Regions from separate parts of the Streptomyces sp. CO7 genome, predicted to be linked through region 1. Evidence: riboswitches for the same ligand, from Rfam matches in the RefSeq annotation. Region 1 holds a riboswitch; each other region holds the start of a gene.
What was found. A riboswitch is a leader RNA that binds a small molecule or an ion and turns the genes downstream of it on or off. The one in region 1 is predicted to bind cyclic di-AMP.
Positions count from the first base shown of each region.

Region 2: linked by a shared signal. The riboswitch ahead of ACOV8S_RS02330 (M23 family metallopeptidase) and the one ahead of ACOV8S_RS24915 (M23 family metallopeptidase) in region 1 are both predicted to bind cyclic di-AMP.
Region 3: linked by a shared signal. The riboswitch ahead of ACOV8S_RS16885 (NlpC/P60 family protein) and the one ahead of ACOV8S_RS24915 (M23 family metallopeptidase) in region 1 are both predicted to bind cyclic di-AMP.

Region 1 is NZ_JBRIOU010000008.1:14,080-21,027, forward strand. It holds partial or broken gene trmB (tRNA (guanosine(46)-N7)-methyltransferase TrmB) at 1-573, shown strand, start outside; gene ACOV8S_RS24910 (aldo/keto reductase) at 594-1,538, opposite strand; gene ACOV8S_RS24915 (M23 family metallopeptidase) at 1,673-2,707, opposite strand; cyclic di-AMP (ydaO/yuaA leader) riboswitch at 2,719-2,858, opposite strand; gene ACOV8S_RS24920 (PP2C family protein-serine/threonine phosphatase) at 3,102-4,235, opposite strand; tRNA gene ACOV8S_RS24925 (tRNA-Met) at 4,377-4,450, opposite strand; gene ACOV8S_RS24930 (dihydrofolate reductase family protein) at 4,500-5,648, opposite strand; tRNA gene ACOV8S_RS24935 (tRNA-Lys) at 5,721-5,793, opposite strand; gene ACOV8S_RS24940 (DEAD/DEAH box helicase) at 5,935-6,948, opposite strand, start outside.
Region 2 is NZ_JBRIOU010000002.1:94,466-101,413, reverse strand. It holds gene ACOV8S_RS02335 (GntR family transcriptional regulator) at 87-794, opposite strand; gene ACOV8S_RS02330 (M23 family metallopeptidase) at 978-1,730, opposite strand; cyclic di-AMP (ydaO/yuaA leader) riboswitch at 1,744-1,913, opposite strand; gene ACOV8S_RS02325 (M16 family metallopeptidase) at 2,140-3,528, opposite strand; gene ACOV8S_RS02320 (M16 family metallopeptidase) at 3,525-4,880, opposite strand; gene ACOV8S_RS02315 (hypothetical protein) at 5,168-5,611, shown strand; gene ACOV8S_RS02310 (DNA gyrase/topoisomerase IV subunit A) at 5,738-6,948, shown strand, end outside.
Region 3 is NZ_JBRIOU010000004.1:900,260-907,207, reverse strand. It holds gene ACOV8S_RS16895 (NlpC/P60 family protein) at 1-307, opposite strand, end outside; gene ACOV8S_RS16890 (hypothetical protein) at 684-1,037, shown strand; gene ACOV8S_RS16885 (NlpC/P60 family protein) at 1,162-2,322, opposite strand; cyclic di-AMP (ydaO/yuaA leader) riboswitch at 2,330-2,489, opposite strand; gene ACOV8S_RS16880 (hypothetical protein) at 2,748-4,031, opposite strand; gene ACOV8S_RS16875 (pyridoxamine 5'-phosphate oxidase family protein) at 4,911-5,396, shown strand; gene guaA (glutamine-hydrolyzing GMP synthase) at 5,477-6,948, opposite strand, start outside.

The sequences.
Region 1 (6,948 bases):
GACGGCCGCCGCACCCTGGACCTCGCCGGACTCTTCGGTGACGACCACCCCGTCGTGCTGGAGATCGGCTTCGGCATGGGCGAGGCCACCGCCCAGATGGCCGCCGACGACCCGGCGACCAACATCCTCGCGGTGGACGTGCACACCCCGGGCCAGGGCAACCTCCTGAGCCTCGCCGAGAGGAGCGGGCTCGGCAACGTCCGCGTGGCCAACGGCGACGCGATCATCCTGCTCCGCGAGATGCTCACGCCCGACGCGCTGGCCGGGCTGCGCGTCTACTTCCCCGACCCCTGGCCCAAGAAGCGGCACCACAAGCGGCGGCTGATCCAGCCCGAGTTCCTGAACCTGGCCGCCGACCGGCTCCGCCGGGGCGCGGTGCTGCACTGCGCCACGGACTGGGAGCCGTACGCGGAGCAGATGATGGAGGTGCTGACCGCGCACCCCCGTTTCGCGAACACGCAGCCCGACGGGCACTTCGCGCCCCGGCCGGAGTTCCGTCCCCTCACCCGGTTCGAGGGTCAGGGACTGGACAAGGGACACGTCGTGCGCGACCTGCTCTTCCACCGGGTCTGAGGAACCGGCGGCGGGGCGGATCAGCCGGAGGCGGCGTCCAGCCGGGCCGTCTCCTCGTCGGTGAGCCGCAGGCCGGCGACCGCCGTGAGGGCGGGCAGCTGGTCCACCGTGCGGGCGGAGGCGATCGGCGCGACCACCGTCGGGCGGGCGGCCAGCCAGGCCAGGGCCACCGTGGCCGGGGACGCTCCGTGCGCCTCGGCGATCCCGTCGAGGGCGGCCAGGACGCGCCGGCCGCGTTCGCTCTCCAGGTGCCGGGCCGCTCCGGTCGCCCGGGGGCTGTCCACCGTCGTCCCCGGGCGGTACTTGCCGGTCAGGAAGCCGGACGCCAGCGCGTAGTACGGCACGGCGGCCAGGCCCGCCCGCTCGGCGACGTCGCGCAGGGGGCCTTCGTAGGTGTCGCGGGAGACCAGGTTGTAGTGCGGCTGGACGACCGTGTAGCGGGCGAAGCCCTCGCGCTCGGAGAAGTCCAGCGACTCCTGCAGCCGTTCGGCGGTGATGTTGGAGGCGCCGATCGCCCGCACCTTGCCCTCGCGGACCAGTTGGTCGAGGGCGAGCAGGATCTCCTCGACCGGCGTCCCGGGCTGGTCGAAGTGCGTGTAGTACAGGTCGATGTGGTCGGTGTCCAGCCGGCGCAGCGACGCCTCCGCCGCCGCCCTGATGTTGGCGGCCGACAGCCCGCGGTACTGCGGGTGCTGGCTCACCTTGGTGGCGATCACGACCTCGGAGCGGTTGCCGCGGGCCTTGAGCCACCTGCCGATGACGGTCTCCGACTCGCCGCCCTCGTTGCCCTCCACCCAGGCGGAGTAGGAGTCGGCGGTGTCGACGAAGTTGCCGCCCACCGCGGTGTACGCGTCGAGGACGGCGAAGGACTCCCGCTCGTCGGCGGTCCATCCGAAGACGTTGCCGCCGAGGGCGAGCGGGAACACCTCGAGGCCGGACGTACCCAGCTTGCGCAGTTCACTCATGACGGTGACCAACGCGTCCGGCCGGCCGCGCATTCCGGGGCGCAGCCGGCCGACCGCAGCGGTTCGAAGGTGTCGGGGATCGCAGGGCTACGGAGACGAGGAGAGGAACCCGCGGCCGAAGGGACCGGCGCCGGTCAGAGGTTGACGCCGCGTGCGGCCAACCAGGCCATCGGGTCGACGCCGTCGCCGCCGCCCGGGTGCACCTCGAGGTGCAGGTGCGGGCCGGTGACGTTGCCGGTCGCGCCCACCCGGCCGATGACATCGCCGGTGGACACCTTCTGGCCGACGCTGACGTTGATCGAGGACTGGTGGCAGTACCAGAGCTCGGTGCCGTCCTCGAGGGTGAGGATGGTCCGGTAGCCGTACGAGCCGGCCCAGCCGGCCTCGGTGACGGTGCCGGTGTGGACGGCCTTCAGCAGCGTGCCGGTGGGGGCCGCGAGGTCCAGGCCCGTGTGGTAGCCGGAGGACCACATGGAGCCGGCCTGCATGTAGGTGGAGGTGATCGTGTAGGAGGACGCCGGCGAGACGAAGCTGGCCGCCAGCTTGGCGATGCGCTCGGCCTCGGCCTTGGCCTTGGCCTCCTCCTCCGCCTTCTCGGCGGCGGCCTCGCGGGCCTGTGCCTCCGCCTTCTCCTTGGCCGCCTTCTCGGCGGCGGCCTGGGCGGCGGCCTCCTGGGCCTCCAGTACGGCCTGCGTCTCGGCCTCCTGCTCCTGCTGGGCGGCCTGCGCCATGATGCGGGTGCGCAGCGCCTCGCCGGCGTCGGCGGGGGAGGCGGTCTCGGCCGGGGCGACGCCCATCTCGCCGAGGACGCTGGGGGCCTGCTCCGCGGCCGCGGTTTCGGTCTCGTCGCCGCCGGGAAGCAGGGAGGTGACCGGGTCCAGCGAGGGCATCTGCGGCATGGTGATGTGCACCGGAGCCTTGCCGGGCGCGGCGGTGGCCATGCCACCCGCACCGACGGCGGCGATCACACCGACGCCGAGGACGGTGGAACTGCGGGCCAGGCCCCGCTGCTTGGCCACCCGGTGACGGCCTCTGGAGACCGTCCCCTCGCTGGGGTTCCACTCCTCGAAGGAGCCCTCGCCGGCGAACCCGGCGGGACCGTACGCGTCGGCGGCCACACGCTGGCTCGGCACGAAGGGCAGTTCAGGGGCAGGGGGGTTGGACGCCACGGGGGCGCGCTCCTTTCCTTCCGTCTCGCCTACCGGGTTAGCTGACGGGTTCGGAGCGGGAAGGTCTCCTACGCGCGTATACGGAGATACGCCCGATTCACCCCGGAAAGTGGTTCCCCGGTTCCCTCGCGGGATTCGGCAGAGCGCACGGAGCCGTCGCTTGTGACGGCTGGGACAGCCGCGCGCTGCGTTATCGAACGTTAATAGAAGCGGTGGCTCAATTCCAAGCCGTTCCTTCACATCGTCCGACCCTGTGGACTGAACCTATGGAGGTTCATCAGGGCGAAACGGACATGGCTTCGGTCACACGCCCACCGCCGCCTTGGCTTGATCGTTCCGCAGCGTTCCGCAGCGTCCCCGGCGGTCCCGGGTGCCGCTGGCGCGTCCGGGCCGGTCACAGGGTCCGTACGGCGAGCAGGGCCATGTCGTCCTCGACGTCTCCTCCTGAGTGCAGGGCCACGTCCTCGGACAGGAACCGCAGGAGGTCCTCCGGCTCCCGGAAGACCCGACCGTCCAGCCGCGCGACCGGGTCGTAGAACACCCCGTCCTCGTCCCGCGCCTCGGTCAGACCGTCGGTGTAGAAGAGCACCGTGGCGCCCGGCCGCAGCGGCACGGGCGGTCCGGGCCTGGGCGGCCCCGCGAGTTCCGAGAGGGCGAGCGGACTGCCGGACTCCCCCGGGTCCAGCAGCCGCGGCGGCGCACCGGGCTCCAGCAGCAGCGGCGGCGGATGACCGTGATTGACGATCGACACGCTCCGGCCGTCCCGGGAGAACTCGGCGAACACCGCCGTCACGAAGCCTTCCTGCTGCTCCAGCTCCACCGCCCGTCGGTCCCGCTCGCGCACCACCGCCTGCTCCATGTGCTCCGCGGCCTGCTCGATGGTGTCGGCCCGTTCCGCCACCTCGCGGAAGGCGCCGACGACGACCGCGACCGCGGCCACGGCCTCCATCCCCTTGCCGCGCACGTCCCCCAGCACCATCCGCACGCCGTGCGGGGTGTCGTGCACGGCGTAGAGATCGCCGCCGATGTTCGCCTCCTGCAGGGCGGCCTCGTACCGGGAGGCGATCCGCAGGGAGCCGATCCGCCGCTGCGGCGGCGGCATCACGGCCCGCATCGCCGCCTCGGCCATCTGCCGGGCGGACGCGAGGCGCAGGTCGACCCGGTGCACCGCGGTGTTCATGACGCAGGACAGCACCGAGACGATGACGACGGTGAAGAGCTCGGTGATCATCAGGGCGGGAGAGTCCGCGTCCCTTGTCAGCCGCACGTAGAGGGTGAGACCCGTCGACAGCAGTCCGATGCCCACCGTGGCGCGCAGGGTGTAAAGGGGGGCGGCGATCAACGGGGCGGCGGCGAAGAACGGTACGGCGGTCACGTCCCGCGGCGTCACACTGTCGTAGGCGAGGCCGAGGACCAGGGCCAGGAAGGGCAGCACCCGAAGCACCAGACGGGCGTAATGGATCCACCGCCGGCCCGGCCCGAGGGGCTCCTCGACCTCCGGATCCACCGGCCCGCCTCGCCTCAGCATGGAATCCATGGTCCCGTGCCGGGCCGGAAGCGGCGACCGCTGACCTCCGCCCGGATGAAGGCGGACGGACGGGCGCCTGAGCATGCGGACGCAAACACTCAGGGCCGGAATCCTTGAAGGATTCCGGCCCTGAGTCTTCAGTAGCGGGGACAGGATTTGAACCTGCGACCTCTGGGTTATGAGCCCAGCGAGCTACCGAGCTGCTCCACCCCGCGTCGTTGTGTCTTCACTGTACGACATGGCGCGGGGGAAAAGCGAATCGGTTCACGTCGCCCCGCCGAGCAGGTGGTGGTTGGGCCGCACGGCGCGCTCCTCGTACTCGGGCAGCAGCACCACCCGGACGCCGCCCGCCGCCAGTACCCCGCTGCCGTCCGCGGCCGCCACGAAGGTGTCGGGCTCCCGCCAGGCGGTGACCACCCGCCGCACCCCCGCGTCGAGGATCAGCCGCGCGCACGGGGCCGGCCGGGAGGCACGACGGGCACAGGGCTCCAGGCTGCTGTAGACGGTGGCCCCGGGCAGCCGCGGGTCGGCCGGGTCGATCTTGGCGAGCGCCGCCTCCTCCGCGTGGACCACCGGGTCGCCGCCCTCCCCGGAGTGGCCGCGGGCCAGCTCGGTCCCGTCCTCGGCCACCACCACCGCGCCCACGCTGAACGCGGTGCGCGACGGCGGGCACTCCCCGGCCAGGTCGCAGGCGAGGCCCAGCCAGTACCGGTCGGCTGCGGAGGCCGACGAACCCTCGCCCGGGGCGACCGGCCGGTAGTGGGCGAGCACCACGTCGCCCACCGGCCGGGTCTCCTCCAGCCGCAGCCGGCCCGGCGGGTAGCCGCCCGGACCGAAGAGCCGCGGCGCGCCCGGCTCACCGACCAGCAGCGGGGCCAGCGCCAGCTGGAGCTCGTCGGCGAGTCCGAGCCGCAGCAGCTGGGTGTGGACGCTGCCGCCTCCCTCCACCATCAGCCGCCGCACCCGGTACGCGGCGTGGAGGTGCTCCAGGACGGCCCGCCAGTCCAGTTCCGGTCCCACCGGGACCACCTCGGCGTCCTTTTGGCCACGCAGCGCCTCCTGCGCCCGCGATGCGCCCCCGTCGGTGGTGTAGACGGCCTTGCGGCCGCCGGTGCGCCAGAAGCGGGCCGCCGGGTCCAGTTCACCCGAACCGGTGACGAGCACCTTGAGCGGGAACTCCGGGAGCCCGGCGGCGGTGCGCGCGGCCCGCCGTTCGGGCGAGCGGACCACCAGCCGCGGGTCGTCGGCGCGCAGGGTGCCGGCCCCGATGAGGATCGCGTCGCTCGCGGCCCGCACCTCGTCGACCCGGTCGAAGTCCTCGGGGCCCGAGAGCAGCAGCCGCTCCGGGCCGGTGTCGTCGAGGCAGCCGTCGAGCGAGACGGCGGCGGAGAGCAGGACGTAGGGGTGCGGCATGGGGCGGCTCCGGGACGTGACGCGGCGCATGCTCCGGCCGGGGTCGGCCGGGCGCATGCGCCGCGTCAGAAGTAGGCCCTGTGGGACTCGAACCCACAACCAATGGATTAAAAGTCCACTGCTCTGCCAATTGAGCTAAGGGCCCATGGTGATGTTGCTGCCCCGAGCATAGCGGGAGGGGGCCTCCCGTCCGAGCGGGTATCCGGGGCCGGCGGCGCGCGGGAAGCGCGGAGGGCCCGCACGACGGGGGTCGTGCGGGCCCTCACAGGCGGTGTGCGCGGGCGCGTCAGCCGTTGCGCTTCCAGCGCGGCTTCTCGTCACGGCGGCCGAAGGAGCCACCGCGGTGGTCGTCACGACGGTCGTCGCGGCGGCCGAACGGACGGTCCGAGGTGCCGCCGGCGCGGAAGCCCGGGCGGTCGTCGCGGCGGTCGCGGTTGAACGGACGGTCGTTGCCGCGGAAGCCACCGCGGTCGTCACGACGCTCGAAGGAACGGCCGCCACGGTCGCCGCCGCGGTCGTCACGGTTGAACGGACGGTCACCACGGTCGTTGCCGCGGAACCCACCACGGTCGTCACGACGCTCGAACGAACGGCCACCACGGTCACCACCGCGGTCGTCACGACGCTCGAACGAACGGCCGCCACGGTCACCGCCACGGTCGTCACGGTTGAACGGACGGTCGCCACGGTCGTTGCCGCGGAACCCACCGCGGTCGTCACGACGCTCGAACGAACGGCCGCCACGGTCACCACCGCGGTCGTCACGACGCTCGAAGGGACGGCCGCCACGGTCGTCACGACGCTCGAAGGAACGGCCGCCACGGTCACCACCGCGGTCGTCACGACGCTCGAAGGAGCGGCCACCACGGTCGTCACGGTTGAACGGACGGTCGTCGCGACGCTCGGCGCGGTCGTCGCGGCGCTGCGGGCGGTCCTCACGCTCGGTGCGGTCGACCTGCTGGGCGCTCGGCTGCTCCGGCACGGAGACGGCGGCGGCCTCGGTGGCCTCCGCGGCCTCACGGACGACGGCGGCCTCGGCCAGCGCGGCCTCCGGGTCGTCCCCGCGCTCGCGGGCGGCCCGCGCGGTGAGGCGGTCGGCCTCGTCGCGCAGCTCGGCGGCGCGGCGCTGCAGACGCTCCAGCTCCTTGGTGAGCTGGGCGACCTCACGCTCGGCCTGGACGGCGGCGCCGGCCACCGACTCGGCCTGGAGCTCGGTCATCGAGCGGGCGCCGGTGATCTCGGCGACCTCGGGCTCGAAGGCGTTGCCGCTCTGGATGATGTGACGCGAGGCGTCGATGCC
Region 2 (6,948 bases), on a different contig from region 1:
CAGTAACTACTGAACCCGACCCCGGAAAAGACACGGCGAACGACGGGGCGGGAAATTGCACCCGCTTCTTGTATACGGCCCTCTTGTTAATTACGGAGGCCATTCATGTTTACGGCATGTTGCGAGGTCCTCACGCCGTCCGGGCGCGCCGCGCCCCCGCGGTTCTGGCCGGGAATGCGCAGCCGGTACAGCTCGGCGGAGCGCTCGGTGTGCAGGGCGGTCACCTGCCGGGCCCGCTCCCCGTCGCCGCGGGCCACGGCGTCCACGATGGCGCCGTGCTCCGCCCAGGTCTCCACGGGCGCGGGCAGCGGGTCGAGCGCGTACATCCAGGCGATCTTGTGCCGCAGCTGGGTGAGCGTGGCGGTCAGCGCGGCGCTCCCGCAGGCCTGGGCCAGCGTCTCGTGGAACCAGCCGCCCAGCGACCGCAACTCCTCCCCGTACCCGCGCCGGGCCCGCTCCTGACCCAGTCTGACCAGGCCACGGAGCACCTTGAGGTGGGCCTCGGTGCGCCGCTGGGCGGCCCGGGCGGCGCCCAGCGGCTCCAGCAGCAGCCGCATCTCCAGCAGGTCGGCGGCCTCCTGCTCGGTCGGCTCCGCCACGCAGGCCCCGGCGTGCCGCCGGGTCACCACGAAACCCTCGGCCTCCAGGGTGCGCAGCGCCTCGCGGACCGGTACGCGGGAGACGCCGTAGCGGCGGGCGAGGAGTTCCTCGGTCAGCCGGCTCCCGCGCTCGTGGACCCCGGCGACGATGTCGTCCCGGATCGCCGTGCATACCGAATGCGCGGGAATACGCATGCCGACCTCCGCCTCGATGAATAAGGCGACTCTAAGGCAATGGGCGTGAATTTCCGACGGGAAGTCACGCGGGAGAGGGAATTTTCGGCCGCTCCCCCGCCCGGTGCGCCCGGATACCGTCCGGAACGACGAAAAAGCCCCCCGTCCCGGAAACCGGGGCGGGGGGCATTCGCGCGGGTGGCGTCAGAGGTTCACGCCGTGGGAGCGGAGGTAGGCGACGGGGTCGATGTCGCTGCCGTACTCCGGGGAGGTGCGGGCCTCGAAGTGCAGGTGCGGGCCGGTGACGTTGCCGGTGGCGCCGGAGCGGCCGATGTGGGCGCCCGGGGTGACCGCCTGGCCGACGGCCACGCTGACCGAGGACAGGTGGCCGTACTGGGTGTACGTGCCGTCGTGCATCTTGATGACGACCTGGTAGCCGTAGGCGCCGCCCCAGCCGGCCTCGACGACGGTGCCGCGGCCCACGGAGCGGACCGGGGTGCCGGAGGCGGCGTGGAAGTCGATGCCGGTGTGGCTGCCGGAGGACCAGATGCCGCCGCCCGCCTGGTAGGAGGTGGAGACGTACGACCCGGCGATCGGGCTGACGAACATGTTGAGACGGCGGAGGCGCTCACGCTCGGCCTCGCGGGCGGCGCGCTCCTCGGCGGCCTCGCGCTCGGCGCGGGCCTTCTCGGCGGCCGCGGCGCGGGCGGCGGCCTCGACGGCGGCCCGCTCCTGGGCCTCGGCCTGCTCGTCGATCTGCTCGGCGACGGTGTCGCCGATGGTGACGACGGGGAGCAGGCCGCTGGTCTCGGCGGGGGTCTCCGCCGCGACGGCGGGGCTGGCCAGGGTGCCGACGACGCCGGTGGTGGTGAGAGCGGCGAGGCCTGCCAGGCCGGCGGTGGTGCGGCTGGTCCGGCCGGGACGACGATGCCTGCCGGGGGCGCAGTTGAACGCCATGAAGTGGCTGAGTCCTTTCCTTCCCTCTCGCCTGCCGGGTTAGCTGTCGGGTTCGGAGCAGGAAGGTCTCCTACGGGTTCCTCCCGCGGTGCGGAAGGCGCCCGATTCACCCCAGGGGTACCGCTCGGGTGGGTCCCCGGCTCCCCTGGCTCGCGCCGTACGGGGATTAGGCGATGACTGCCCGGCGCCGCGGATGCGGAGCACAGGTGTGGCGGGCAGCCGGATCGAAGCTAGTTGGGTGATCAATCGGATAACAAACGGATCAAGACTTTTGTAGCGCACGCCACAGGGCAAACCGGACCCTTCTACGCGCATCGCACGCTCGCGGACGAGCCGGTGCCGGGCCGAACGAAGCGGGCCCCGGCGGCCGTAAGGCTCACCGGGGCCCGAAACCGGCCTGGACGGGCCGCTACTCGGCGCTCACCACGGTCACCTCGCCGATGCCCAGCTCGCGCACCGGGCCGGCGATCTGCGCGGCGTCGCCGACCAGGACCGTCACCAGACGGTCCACCGGGAAGGCGCTCACCACGGCCGCGGTGGCCTCCACCGTGCCGGTGGCGACGAGCTGCTGATAGAGCGTCGCCTGGAAGTCGTCCGGCAGGTGCTGCTCCACCTGGTCGGCCAACGTGCCGGCGACCGCGGCGGCCGTCTCGTACTTGAGCGGCGCCACGCCCACCAGGTTCTGCACGGCGGTGTCCCGCTCGGCGTCGGTCAGGCCGCCCTCGGCGAGGGTGCGCAGCACCTGCCACAGATCCTGCAGCGCGGGGCCGGTGTTGGGGGTGTCCACCGACCCGCTGATCGCCAGCATCGCGGCGCCCGAACCGTCGGGAGCGGAGCGCAGGACCTGCCCGAAGGCGCGGACGCCGTACGTGTAGCCCTTCTCCTCGCGCAGGACCTTGTCCAGGCGGGAGGTCAGCGTGCCGCCCAGGCAGTAGGTGCCGAGCACCTGGGCCGGCCACACGCGGTCGTGGCGGTCCGCCCCGGTGCGGCCGATCAGCAACTGCGTCTGGACGGAGCCGGGACGGTCCACGATCACCACGCGGCCGGTGTCGTCCGACGTCACCGCCGGCACCGGGCGCGGAGCGGCCTGGGAGCCCTTCCAGGCGCCCAGGGTCTCGGCCAGCAGGGCGTCCAGGTCGACGCCGGTGAGGTCGCCGACCACCACGGCGGTCGAGGTGGCCGGACGGACGTGCCGCTCGTAGAAGGCGCGCACGGCGGCCGCGTCGATCTTCTCGACGGTCTCCTCGGTGCCCTGACGGGGGCGCGCCATCCGCGAGTTCGCCGGGAAGAGCTCCTTGTAGAGCTCCTTGGCGGCACGGCGGGCCGGGTTGGCCAGCTCGTGCGGGATCTCGTCGAGCCGGTTGCGCACCAGGCGGGAGACCTCGTCCTCGGCGAACGCCGGGGCGCGCAGCGCGTCGGCCAGCAGGCCCAGCGCCTTGGGCAGCCGGGAGGCGGGGACCTCCAGGGAGACCCGCACGCCGGGGTGGTCCGCGTGCATGTCCAGCGTGGCGCCGCACCGCTCGAGTTCGGCGGCGAAGTCCTCGGCGGAGTGCTTGTCGGTGCCCTCCGCGAAGGCGCGCGCCATGATGGTGGCGACGCCGTCCAGGCCGAGCGGCTCGGCGTCCAGCGGGGCGTCCAGCAGCACCTCGACGGCCACGACCTGCTGACCGGGGCGGTGGCAGCGCAGGACGGTCAGGCCGTTGTCGAGGGCGCCGCGCTCGGGCGCGGGGAACGCCCACGGCTTGGGCTCGCCGGCCTGCGGCTGGGGGTGGAACTCCATGGTGGCCAGGTCGGTCACTTGGCCTCCTCCTCTTCGTCCTCGTCGCCGTCGGCGTCCGCGCCCTCGGGAGTGATCGGTTCGTACACCAGGACCGCGCGGTTGTCGGGGCGCAGGCGGGCCTTGGCGACCTCCTGGACCTCCTCCGCCGTCACCTCCAGGACCCGCTCCACGGCGGTCAGCGCGAGCTGCGGGTCGCCGAACAGGACGGCGTACCGGCACAGTTCGTCGGCGCGGCCGGAGACCGTGCCGAGGCGGTCCAGCCACTCGCGCTCCAGCTGGGCCTGGGCGCGCTCCATCTCCTCGGCCGTCGGGCCCTCGGCGGCGAGCCGGGCCAGCTCCTCGTCGACGGCGGCCTCGATCACCGGCACCTCGACGTCGCCGGAGGTCTTGACGTCGAGCCAGCCCAGCGAGGGCGCTCCAGCCAGTCGCAACAGGCCGAAACCGGCCGTCACCGCGGTGCGGTCGCGGCGCACCAGGCGGTTGTAGAGGCGGGAGGACTCGCCGTAGCCGAGGATGGTCAGCGCCACGTCGGCGGCGTCGCAGGCGCGGGTGCCGTCCTCGGGCAGGCGGTAGCCGGCCATCAGGGCGCGGGCCGGGACCTCCTCGCGCACGACCTCGCGGATCTCCCCGCCGACGACCTCCGGCAGCGCTCCGTCCCGCGGGGCGGGCTTGCCGTCGTGGGAGGCGATGGAGCCGAAGTACTTCTCGACCCAGGCGAGGGTCTGCTCCGGGTCGATGTCGCCGACCACCGACAGCACCGCGTTGTTGGGCGCGTAGTAGGTGCGGAAGAACGCGCGGGCGTCCTCCAGGGTGGCCGCGTCCAGGTCGGCCATGGAGCCGATCGGGGTGTGGTGGTACGGATGGCCTTCGGGGTAGGCCAGCGCGAAGATCTTCTCGAAGGCCGTGCCGTAGGGGACGTTGTCGTACCGCTGGCGGCGCTCGTTCTTGACGACGTCGCGCTGGTTCTCCATCGACTCGTCGTCGAGGGCGGTGAGCAGGGAGCCCATCCGGTCGGCCTCCAGCCAGAGCGCGAGCTCCAGCTGGTGGGCCGGCATGGTCTCGAAGTAGTTGGTGCGCTCGAAGCTGGTGGTGCCGTTGAGGGAACCTCCGGCTCCCTGCACCAGCTCGAAGTGACCGTTGCCCTTCACCTGGGCCGAGCCCTGGAACATCAGGTGCTCGAAGAGGTGGGCGAGGCCGGTGCGGCCCTGGACCTCGTGCCGGGAGCCGACGTCGTACCAGAGGCACACCGCGGCGACCGGGGTCAGGTGGTCCTCCGAGAGCACCACGCGGAGCCCGTTGGCAAGGCGGTGCTCGGTAGCTGTGAGGCCTCCTGAGCCTGCCTCGGCTGTGGCCGTGTGACCCATGGGCATGTACGTCCCTTCGCTCGCCTGAAACTTGTGTGTCCGGACTGCCTGTCACTCTATGCAACCGAGGGCGGTTGCCGTGAGGTTCCCGATACGTCACATTGCCGCCCGATCCGGGGACACTCCGGCCCGCCGGGAGCTTCGCCGGCCGCGTGGACGGCCGCTCGGCGGTCCCGTCGGCCGGCCGCTCCGGCGGCCGCGACCCCGATCGCCCCGGGACGCGCGGGTGTGCTGGGATGGGCGCCGTCCACCGGCCGGCGTCGTCCGCCGTGAATGAAGTGAAAGGACGTTCCATGCGCAAGGCCTTGACCGCCGCCGCCCTCCTGGGACTGGGCGCTCTGCTCCTCTCCGGCTGCTCCGACCCCGACGGCGACGACGGGGCGAAGGGCCCGGCCACCTCGAAGGCCGCTCCGAAGGCCTCGCAGCCGGCCGAGCGGTCCTCGCAGGCCGCGGCCCCGGAGAAGGGGTTCGACGGCACCTGGCGTCCCATCAACGACAGCCCCGTCGAGACGTTGAAGATCACCGGGGAGAAGGTCGCCACCACCGGTGAGCTCGCCTGCCCGGGCTCCCTCGAAGGCTTCGGCACCGACAAGCCGCGGATCACCCTCGACTGCGCGAAGCCGGATCCCGCGCGCACGAAGGGAACCCTGAAGATGAAGTCCGACGGCTCCGCCGTCGTGATCGAGTGGGACGGGCCGGAATGGGGAGGAATGATCGACAGCCTGCGCCGGGCCTGACCCCCGGGCGCCCCGTCCCGGGGCGCCACCGGCGGGGGCGCGGTCCGAGGTGTCGGCGGCGAGGGCCACAATGGTGCGCGACAGTCCCCGTTCATGCTCGCAAGACCGTGAAGGAGCCCGGCAGCGATGGCCCGCCGCAGCACGAAGACAGCGCGACCCGATGACGATGCTTTCGAGGAGCGAATCCTCGACATCGACGTCGTGGACGAAATGCAGGGCTCCTTCCTCGAGTACGCCTACTCGGTCATCTACTCCCGCGCGCTGCCCGACGCGCGTGACGGTCTCAAGCCGGTGCACCGGCGGATCGTCTACCAGATGAACGAGATGGGCCTGCGCCCCGACCGCGGGTACGTGAAGTGCGCCCGCGTCGTCGGCGAGGTCATGGGCAAGCTCCACCCGCACGGCGACACGTCGATCTACGACGCGCTGGTCCGGCTCGCCCAGCCGTTCTCGATGCGCGTCCCGCTGGTCGACGGTCACGGCAACTTCGGCTCCCTCGGCAACGACGACCCGCCGGCCGCCATGCGGTACACCGAAGCCCGGATGGCCGACGCGACGAGCCTGATGACGGAGTCGATCGACGAGAACACGGTCGACTTCCAGCCCAACTACGACGGCCAGGAGCGGGAGCCGGTGGCGCTGCCCGCCGCCTTCCCGAACCTGCTGGTCAACGGCGCCTCCGGCATCGCCGTGGGCATGGCGACCAACATGCCGCCGCACAACCTCGGCGAGGTCGTCGCCGCCGCGCGGCACCTGATCCGGTACCCCCACGCCGACCTCGACGCGCTGATGAAGCACGTCCCCGGCCCGGACCTGCCCACCGGCGGCCGCGTCGTCGGCCTGTCCGGCATCCGTGACGCCTACGAGAAGGGCCGCGGCACCTTCAAGATCCGCGCGACGGTCGCCGTCGAGCAGGTCACCGCCCGCCGCAAGGGCCTGGTCGTCACCGAACTGCCCTTCTCGGTGGGCCCCGAGAAGGTGATCGCCAAGATCAAGGACCTGGTGAGCTCCAAGAAGGTCCAGGGCATCGCCGACGTCAAGGACCTCACCGACCGCGAGCACGGCCTGCGCCTGGTCATCGAGATCAAGAACGGCTTCGTCCCCGAGGCCGTGCTGGAGCAGCTGTACAAGCTGACGCCGATGGAGGAGTCCTTCGGCATCAACAACGTCGCCCTGGTGGACGGCCAGCCACTCACGCTCGGCCTCAAGGAGCTCCTCGAGGTCTACCTCGACCACCGCTTCACCGTGGTGCGCCGCCGCTCGGAGTTCCGCCGCGGCAAGAAGCGCGACCGGCTGCACCTGGTCGAGGGCCTGCTGACCGCGCTCATCGACATCGA
Region 3 (6,948 bases), on a different contig from region 1:
CCAGTGACTCGCGGGCGGCGTTGAGGTCCTCGGTGCGGCGGGCCGCCTCGTCCTGCAGCTTGTCGACCCGGCGTTCGGCGGCCTGGGTCCGCTCCTTCGCGCCGTTGTACTTCTCGGTGGCCGCCTCGGCCTCCCGGTAGAGCCGGTCGACCTCCTCGCGCACCTGCTCCGGGGTCGGCTTCGGCGCTGCGTGTCCGACGCCGTCCAGTCCTGCCGACGCGGCCGCACCCGCGAGAACCGCGGTGAGCAGGGTGCGGGCCCTGCTGCCGCTCCGCTTGTGCTGTGGGGGTTTGCGGTGCGCTGCCACGTCGAGTCCATGTCCTTCCGTACGTCCCGTCCCGGGCGGGACGGTCGCGCATCCGGCGGCGACCCGCACAGGGGAGGCGGGCCGCCGCCGGAGCCTTCGATGAGGTGTCCGACGCCGTCCCGGTCAGGACGACGGAGGGGGAGTCGGGCACCTGGAGGAGGACGCTAATCCGGTTCGTCACCATCCGGTAACGGTTTGTACGCAGATGAATGCAAAGAGTCACGATGGAGTGCGAGGGTGAAAGGCGCAGGTTCGATCTTGGTGGAACCGTGGGGCGGGATGACCGAATGCATACTTATGGGGCGGATGTGACGGGCGGGGTGCTACGAGCGGCCCGCCGCCGGAGCCCTCGACGGCGGTGGCTAGGCTCCCCGCCATGGACGTTCTCCTGCACATCTTCGTCGGTCTTCACATCATCGGAATCGCCGCGCTCCTCGGCGGCTTCTTCCACCAGATGAAGGCCATCGGTCAGGGCACCGCCCGCTTCACCCCGGGCATGCTGCACGGCGCCCTCACCATGCTGGTCACCGGCATCGTGCTGGTCGGCCTCAACGAGGCCCAGGGCGGCTCGGTCAACCACATCAAGATCGGCATCAAGCTGCTGCTGCTGATCGTGATCCTCGGCCTGGTCTACGTGAAGCGGGACGAAGAGCGGGTGGACAAGGGGCAGTTCGCCCTGGTGGGTGCGCTGACCATGGTGAACATCTTCATCGCGGTGCTGTGGACGTGATCCGGCGCCGGTGAGCCGGTGACGCAGGTACACGGACGGCCCGCACGCATCGAGCGTGCGGGCCGTCCGCGCGGTACGTCAGCGTTCGGCCTTCAGCCTCGGCCGTCCGCGTATGTCCGTCCGGTCAGGCGGGGCGGACGATGCTGTGGATGGAGCCCTCGCCGTCGTAGTAGATCGACTCCTCGCGCACGTACGTGCCGGGCTTGGGGGCGTGGATCATCATGCCCCCGCCGATGTAGAGGCCCACGTGGGTGACGTCGTCGTAGAAGAAGACCAGGTCGCCGGGCCGGGCCTCGGAGACGGGGACGGCGGTTCCGGCGTTCACCTGGTCGTAGGTGGTGCGCGGCAGGTCCACGCCGGCGGACTTCCAGGCGGCCTGGGTGAGGCCGGAGCAGTCGTAGGAGTCCGGTCCGGTCGCGCCCCAGACGTACGGCAGGCCGATCTTCGCCTCGGCGAAGGTGACCGCCTTCTGCCCCAGTGAGGTGGAAGCCTCCGTGGTGCCGCCGGAGCCGGTACCCGAGCCGCTGCCGCCGGCGGTCTCCTCGGCCTCCTGCTCGGCGAGCGCCTCCTCGCGGGCCTTCTCCTCGGCCGCCTGCTGCTCGGCCAGCTCCTCCGCCTTCCGGCGCGCCTCCTCCTCCTTCTTCCGCTCGATCTCGGCGAGCCGCGCCTTCTCCTCGGCGGTCAGCTCGGCCAGGAGTTCACGGGCGTCGGTGAGCTTCGCCTGGACGGTCGCCTTGCTGGTGCGCAGCTTCTTCTCGGAGGAGTTGAGCGTCTTCAGGCTCTCGGTGGCCTCCTGCCGCTTCTCGGCGGTGTCCGCCTGTCTCTCCACGTACTCCTCGACAGCGTCCTGCTGGCGACCGGTCAGGCGGTCCATCAGCTGGGCCTGGTCGAAGTAGTCCTGGGGCGCGTCGGAGAGGAGGAAGGTGGCGGTGTCGGGGAGGGCCGTGCCGGAGCGGTACTGGGCGGCGGCGTACGAACCGAGCTTCTCGCGGGCCTCGTTCAGTTCCTCGGTGCGCTCGGCGACCTCGTCGAGCAGCTTGTCGAGGTCCTTGCGCTGCTTCTCGCTCTGTTCCTTGGCCGAGTTGTACTTCTCGGTGGCGGCCTCGGCCTGGCGGTAGAGGCGGTCGACCTTCTCCTGCACCTCTTCGAGGCCGGGGCGGTCGGACGGCGCGGCCTGTGCGGTCTGGGCGAGCAGGGCCACGGAGGTGAGGGCGACGGTCGCCAGCGCGGGGGTGCGTATGCCCGCGAGCAGGCCGGCCGGGCGGGGCTTTCGGTGCGACGCCAAGGCGGCGACTCCTTCCGTCTCCCGCCTACCGGGTTAGCTGTCGGGTTCGGGCGTGACGTCCGGAAGGATTGCCCTACGGTCCGGCGGGGCGGCCGAACCGATTCACCCCAGGTGGTGCGTGCGGGTCCCCGGCTCCGGCGCGCGGCCGGACTCGGCGGGGGCCGCACGGACCTGCGAGGTTCGCCGGTCGGGATCGGACGGCCCGCGGGCACGTTAGCCAACCTGTGGGGTCCCTGTGAAGGACGGTGTTCGATATGCCCGATACGTTTTCGTGACCTTGGGGTGAGCGTGGCGTTGTGTGACGGGCATGCGGCGTGCGGTCACCGCCAGCGCGCCGCCCGCATCAGGCGCCGCCCGCGCCGTGCGCCGCCCGCGCCACGCGCCGTGCGCCCACGCGGAGCCCGCGCACGGTTCGCCGGGCGGTGTCACTCGGTGATGTCGACGACCACCTTGTTGGTCTCCAGCCCCGCGGCCGTCACGACCTGGACCTCGACCCGGCCGGGTTCCACGTCGGCCGGCACCGGGACGGTCAGCACCGTGTCGGACGGGTTGCTGAAGCCGCCCGCGACCGGGACCAGCGGCACGTGGACGTTGACCGCTCCTATCCGGACGACCATCCGCGACAGCCGGTCCGCGCTCTGCGCCCCCGGCGGGACGAAGCCCGCGCCACGGATCTCGATGTCGTCGCCGGTGCGGATCGGACCGTCCAGGTCACCTGCCTCGCGCGCCCGCACCACGGAGAGGACGACCGCGCGCCCGCCCTCCGCGTACTTGCCCGCCAGGTACGTCGCCGCCGACACCAGCACCACCACGGCCAGCCCCCACGGCAGGTCGGGCAGCTGCTCGGGGCGCCGGGCCAGCCGGACCAGGCCGAAGACCAGCGCCACGGCGGAGATCACCACGTACTGGATGTCGGCGAAGCTGCCCCGGCCGGAGTCGTCGGTCAGCAGGTCGGCGGCACGGGGCCGGTGGGCGCGGACCTTCTGGAGCCGCTGCCCCTGCACCCGCAGGCTCACCACCCGCCGGACCAGCACCGCGATGGCACAGACCACGGCCAGCACCGTCACCACACCCGCGCCCCGGGCCAGTTCCAGACCGGCGATCAGCTCGTCGCGCCTGCGGTGCCCGGAGGCGGCGGCCAGCTGACCGGCCAGCGTGAGCACGGCGAAGGCGGTGAACAGCACCCACGCGGCGGCCACCGCCCGGGAGGTGGACAGGCGGTTGTCCTCGCCGATCACCGGGGCGAGCACCCCGCCCTTGTCCCGGTGGAACCAGGAAGCCGCGGAAAGTGCGGTGCCCGTCAGCAGCGCGGCCAGCAGTCCGGCCGTGCGCGCCGAGGTCCAGCCGGCGCCGATCGCCGTGAGTGCCTGGACCAGCAGCAACACCACCGCCGCGCCCCACACCGCGTACAGCGTGGTCCGCCACAGCCGGGCAAGCCACGCCTGCCCCTCGGACCGGCTCCGCTCGGCCACTTCGGCCGCGGACTGGGTGAGCTCGTCGGAGACCCACTGCCGGGAGGCGGAGGCCGAATGGGCGACCGCGGCCGGCAACCCCTTCCCTGCGGCGAACTCGTCCCGCTGGTGGAGGAAGGCCGCCACGGCCTTCCGATGCCCCGCACGCGCCCCGTGCGGGCAGTCCCCGCACGTGCAGCCGCCCCCGTGGGCGTCCTTCGCCGCGTCGGCGCCCTGCCTCGCCTCCTGCACCGCCACGCCGTGTCCGCCTTCCCGCACCCGATCGTCCCTACGGCAACTCCGCTGCCGAGTAGGGGAATTGTGCCGTACCGCCCGCCCCGTCCGGTCCCCGGGGCCCACGTCGGCGCGGGCATGCGGGGGAACCAGAGGCCCACGCTTCGGCCTCTTCCTGCACAACCGTCCCGGGGGGCTGCGGGTCTCGGGTAGGACACAAGATTTTCGACTTGTTCGGAGCTGCTGGTGAACGCCCTGCACGACCCCCGTCTCGTCGACCTCATGCGGCAGGTCGCCGCGGGAGCGTCCACGGTGGTGATCCGTGATTCCGCCGCCCACCCGCAGAAGTCGGCCGCCGTGCTGGTGCACATCGCCGAGTGCTACGGATACCGCTACTCCCACCTGCGGGTGGAGCGCCGGTTCATCGAGCACACGGTCGTCCTCGTCCTGGACCGGGACCCCTCGCCCGACGGTAGGCGTCGTGCCGCGGCCACCATGGCGACCCTTCCACCCGCTTTCGGAGGGATGTTCCCGGGGATGAGGCCCGGCCGGTTGCCCGACCGGCCCGAGGCCGAGGGCCAGTTGGACCTGATCCGGGCCCACGTCAGGTTCGAGACGCTGACCCGGCTTCCTGCGCGCCGTGCGCACCTCGTCGGCTGGGTGTCCAGCGCGGTGGTCCTCCTGCCGGCAGTGCTGACGGGGGAGTACCTGTTCCTGGGGGCGATGGCTCTCCTCGTGCTGCTGCCGGTGTACGGGGGGATCGCGTACAACCGTCTGCACCGCCGGGTGCTCTCCCGTCGGCTGACGGCCGCCGGCTGCGTACCAGTCCTGGCGGAGGACGGACGGCCCGGTTTCTCGCGGAGCGTGCCGAGCGGCTTCGGGGTGGAGGGCAGACTGACGGCCATGACGAGCATCACCGACTGGGCAGCGTTCTCCCTGGCCGAACCCGAACTCGCCGAGGTGGTCGAGAAGCGGTTCGGCGACTTCACCCACCACGTCCTCGCCACCCTCCGCAGTGACGGGTCACCCCGCACCACCGGCATCGAGGTGCGCTTCCTGGACGGCGACCTCTGGCTCGGCATGATGCCGGGCTCGCTGAAGGCCCGGGACCTGCTGCGCGACCCGCGCTTCAACCTGCAGGCCAACCCGGGTCCGGGCGTGGGGATGGGCGGCGGCGACGTTCGGGTCGCCGGCCGTGCGGTCCCGGTCGAGGACGGTGAGGCCCGCAGCCGGTACGTCGGCGAGGTCTCCCCGCCCGACCCGGACGCCTTCCACCTGTTCCGCGTCGACCTCACGGAGGTGGTGCGGGTGTCCGTGGAGAACGACGAGTACATGGTCGTGCAGACCTGGAAGCCGGGCGAGCCGCTCCGCAGCGTGCGCCGGACGTGACCGCCGACACGTGACCACGACGACGGGGCGCCGTCCGGCTGTCCGGACGGCGCCCCGTCGTCACGCGGTGGCGGGAGAGGTCACTCCCACTCGATGGTGCCCGGCGGCTTGGACGTGACGTCCAGCACGACGCGGTTGACGTCACGCACCTCGTTGGTGATGCGGGTGGAGATCTTCTCCAGCACCTCGTAGGGCAGCCGCGACCAGTCGGCCGTCATGGCGTCCTCGGAGGAGACCGGGCGCAGCACGATCGGGTGGCCGTAGGTGCGGCCGTCGCCCTGGACGCCGACGCTGCGGACGTCCGCGAGCAGGACCACCGGGCACTGCCAGATCAGGCTGTCCTGGCCGGCCGCGGTGAGCTCCTCGCGGGCGATGGCGTCGGCCTCGCGCAGCAGGTCCAGGCGCTCCTTGGTGACCTCGCCGACGATGCGGATGCCGAGGCCGGGGCCCGGGAAGGGCTGGCGCTGGACGATCTCCTCCGGCAGGCCGAGCTCCTGGCCGACCATCCGGACCTCGTCCTTGAACAGCTGGCGCAGCGGCTCGATCAGCTTGAACTCGAGGTCCTCCGGCAGGCCGCCCACGTTGTGGTGGGACTTGATGTTGGCCGTGCCGGTGCCGCCGCCGGACTCGACGACGTCCGGGTACAGGGTGCCCTGGACCAGGAACTCCACGGGCTGGTCGCCCGGGGCCTCGGCGACGATCTCGGCCTGTGCCTGCTCGAAGACGCGGATGAACTCGCGCCCGATGATCTTGCGCTTCTCCTCGGGGTCGCTGACGCCCTTCAGCGCGTCGAGGAAGCGCTCCTCGGCGTCGACGACCTTGAGCTCCACGCCGGTGGCGGCGACGAAGTCCTTCTCGACCTGCTCGGTCTCGCCCTTGCGCATCAGGCCGTGGTCGACGTACACGCAGGTCAGCTGCTTGCCGATGGCCTTCTGGACCAGCGCCGCGGCGACCGCGGAGTCCACACCGCCGGACAGGCCGCAGATGGCGCGCTTGTTGCCGACCATCTCGCGGATGGTGGCGACCTGCTCGTCGATGACGTTGCCGGTGGTCCAGTCCGGGCTGATGCCCGCGCCCCGGTAGAGGAAGTGCTCGAGGATCTGCTGGCCGAACGTGGAGTGCATCACCTCGGGGTGGTACTGCACGCCGTACAGCTTCTTCTCGTCGTTCTCGAAGGCGGCGACCGGGACCACGTCGGTGGAGGCCGTCACCTCGAAGCCCTCGGGGGCGGCGGAGCAGGCGTCACCGTGCGACATCCACACGGGCTGCTCGTCCGGGGTGCCCTCGAAGAGGGTGGAACCGGAGCGGCTCACGTGGAGCTGGGTGCGGCCGTACTCGCGGGCGCCGGTGTTGTCGACCTGGCCACCCAGGCTCTGCGCCATCAGCTGGAAGCCGTAGCACATGCCGAAGACGGGAACGCCGGCCTCGAACAGGGCGGGGTCCATGGACGGCGCGCCGGGCTCGTACACGGACGACGGGCCGCCGGACAGGATGATCGCCGCCGGATTCTTCGCGAGGATCTCGTCGACCGGCGTGGTGCCCGGAACGATCT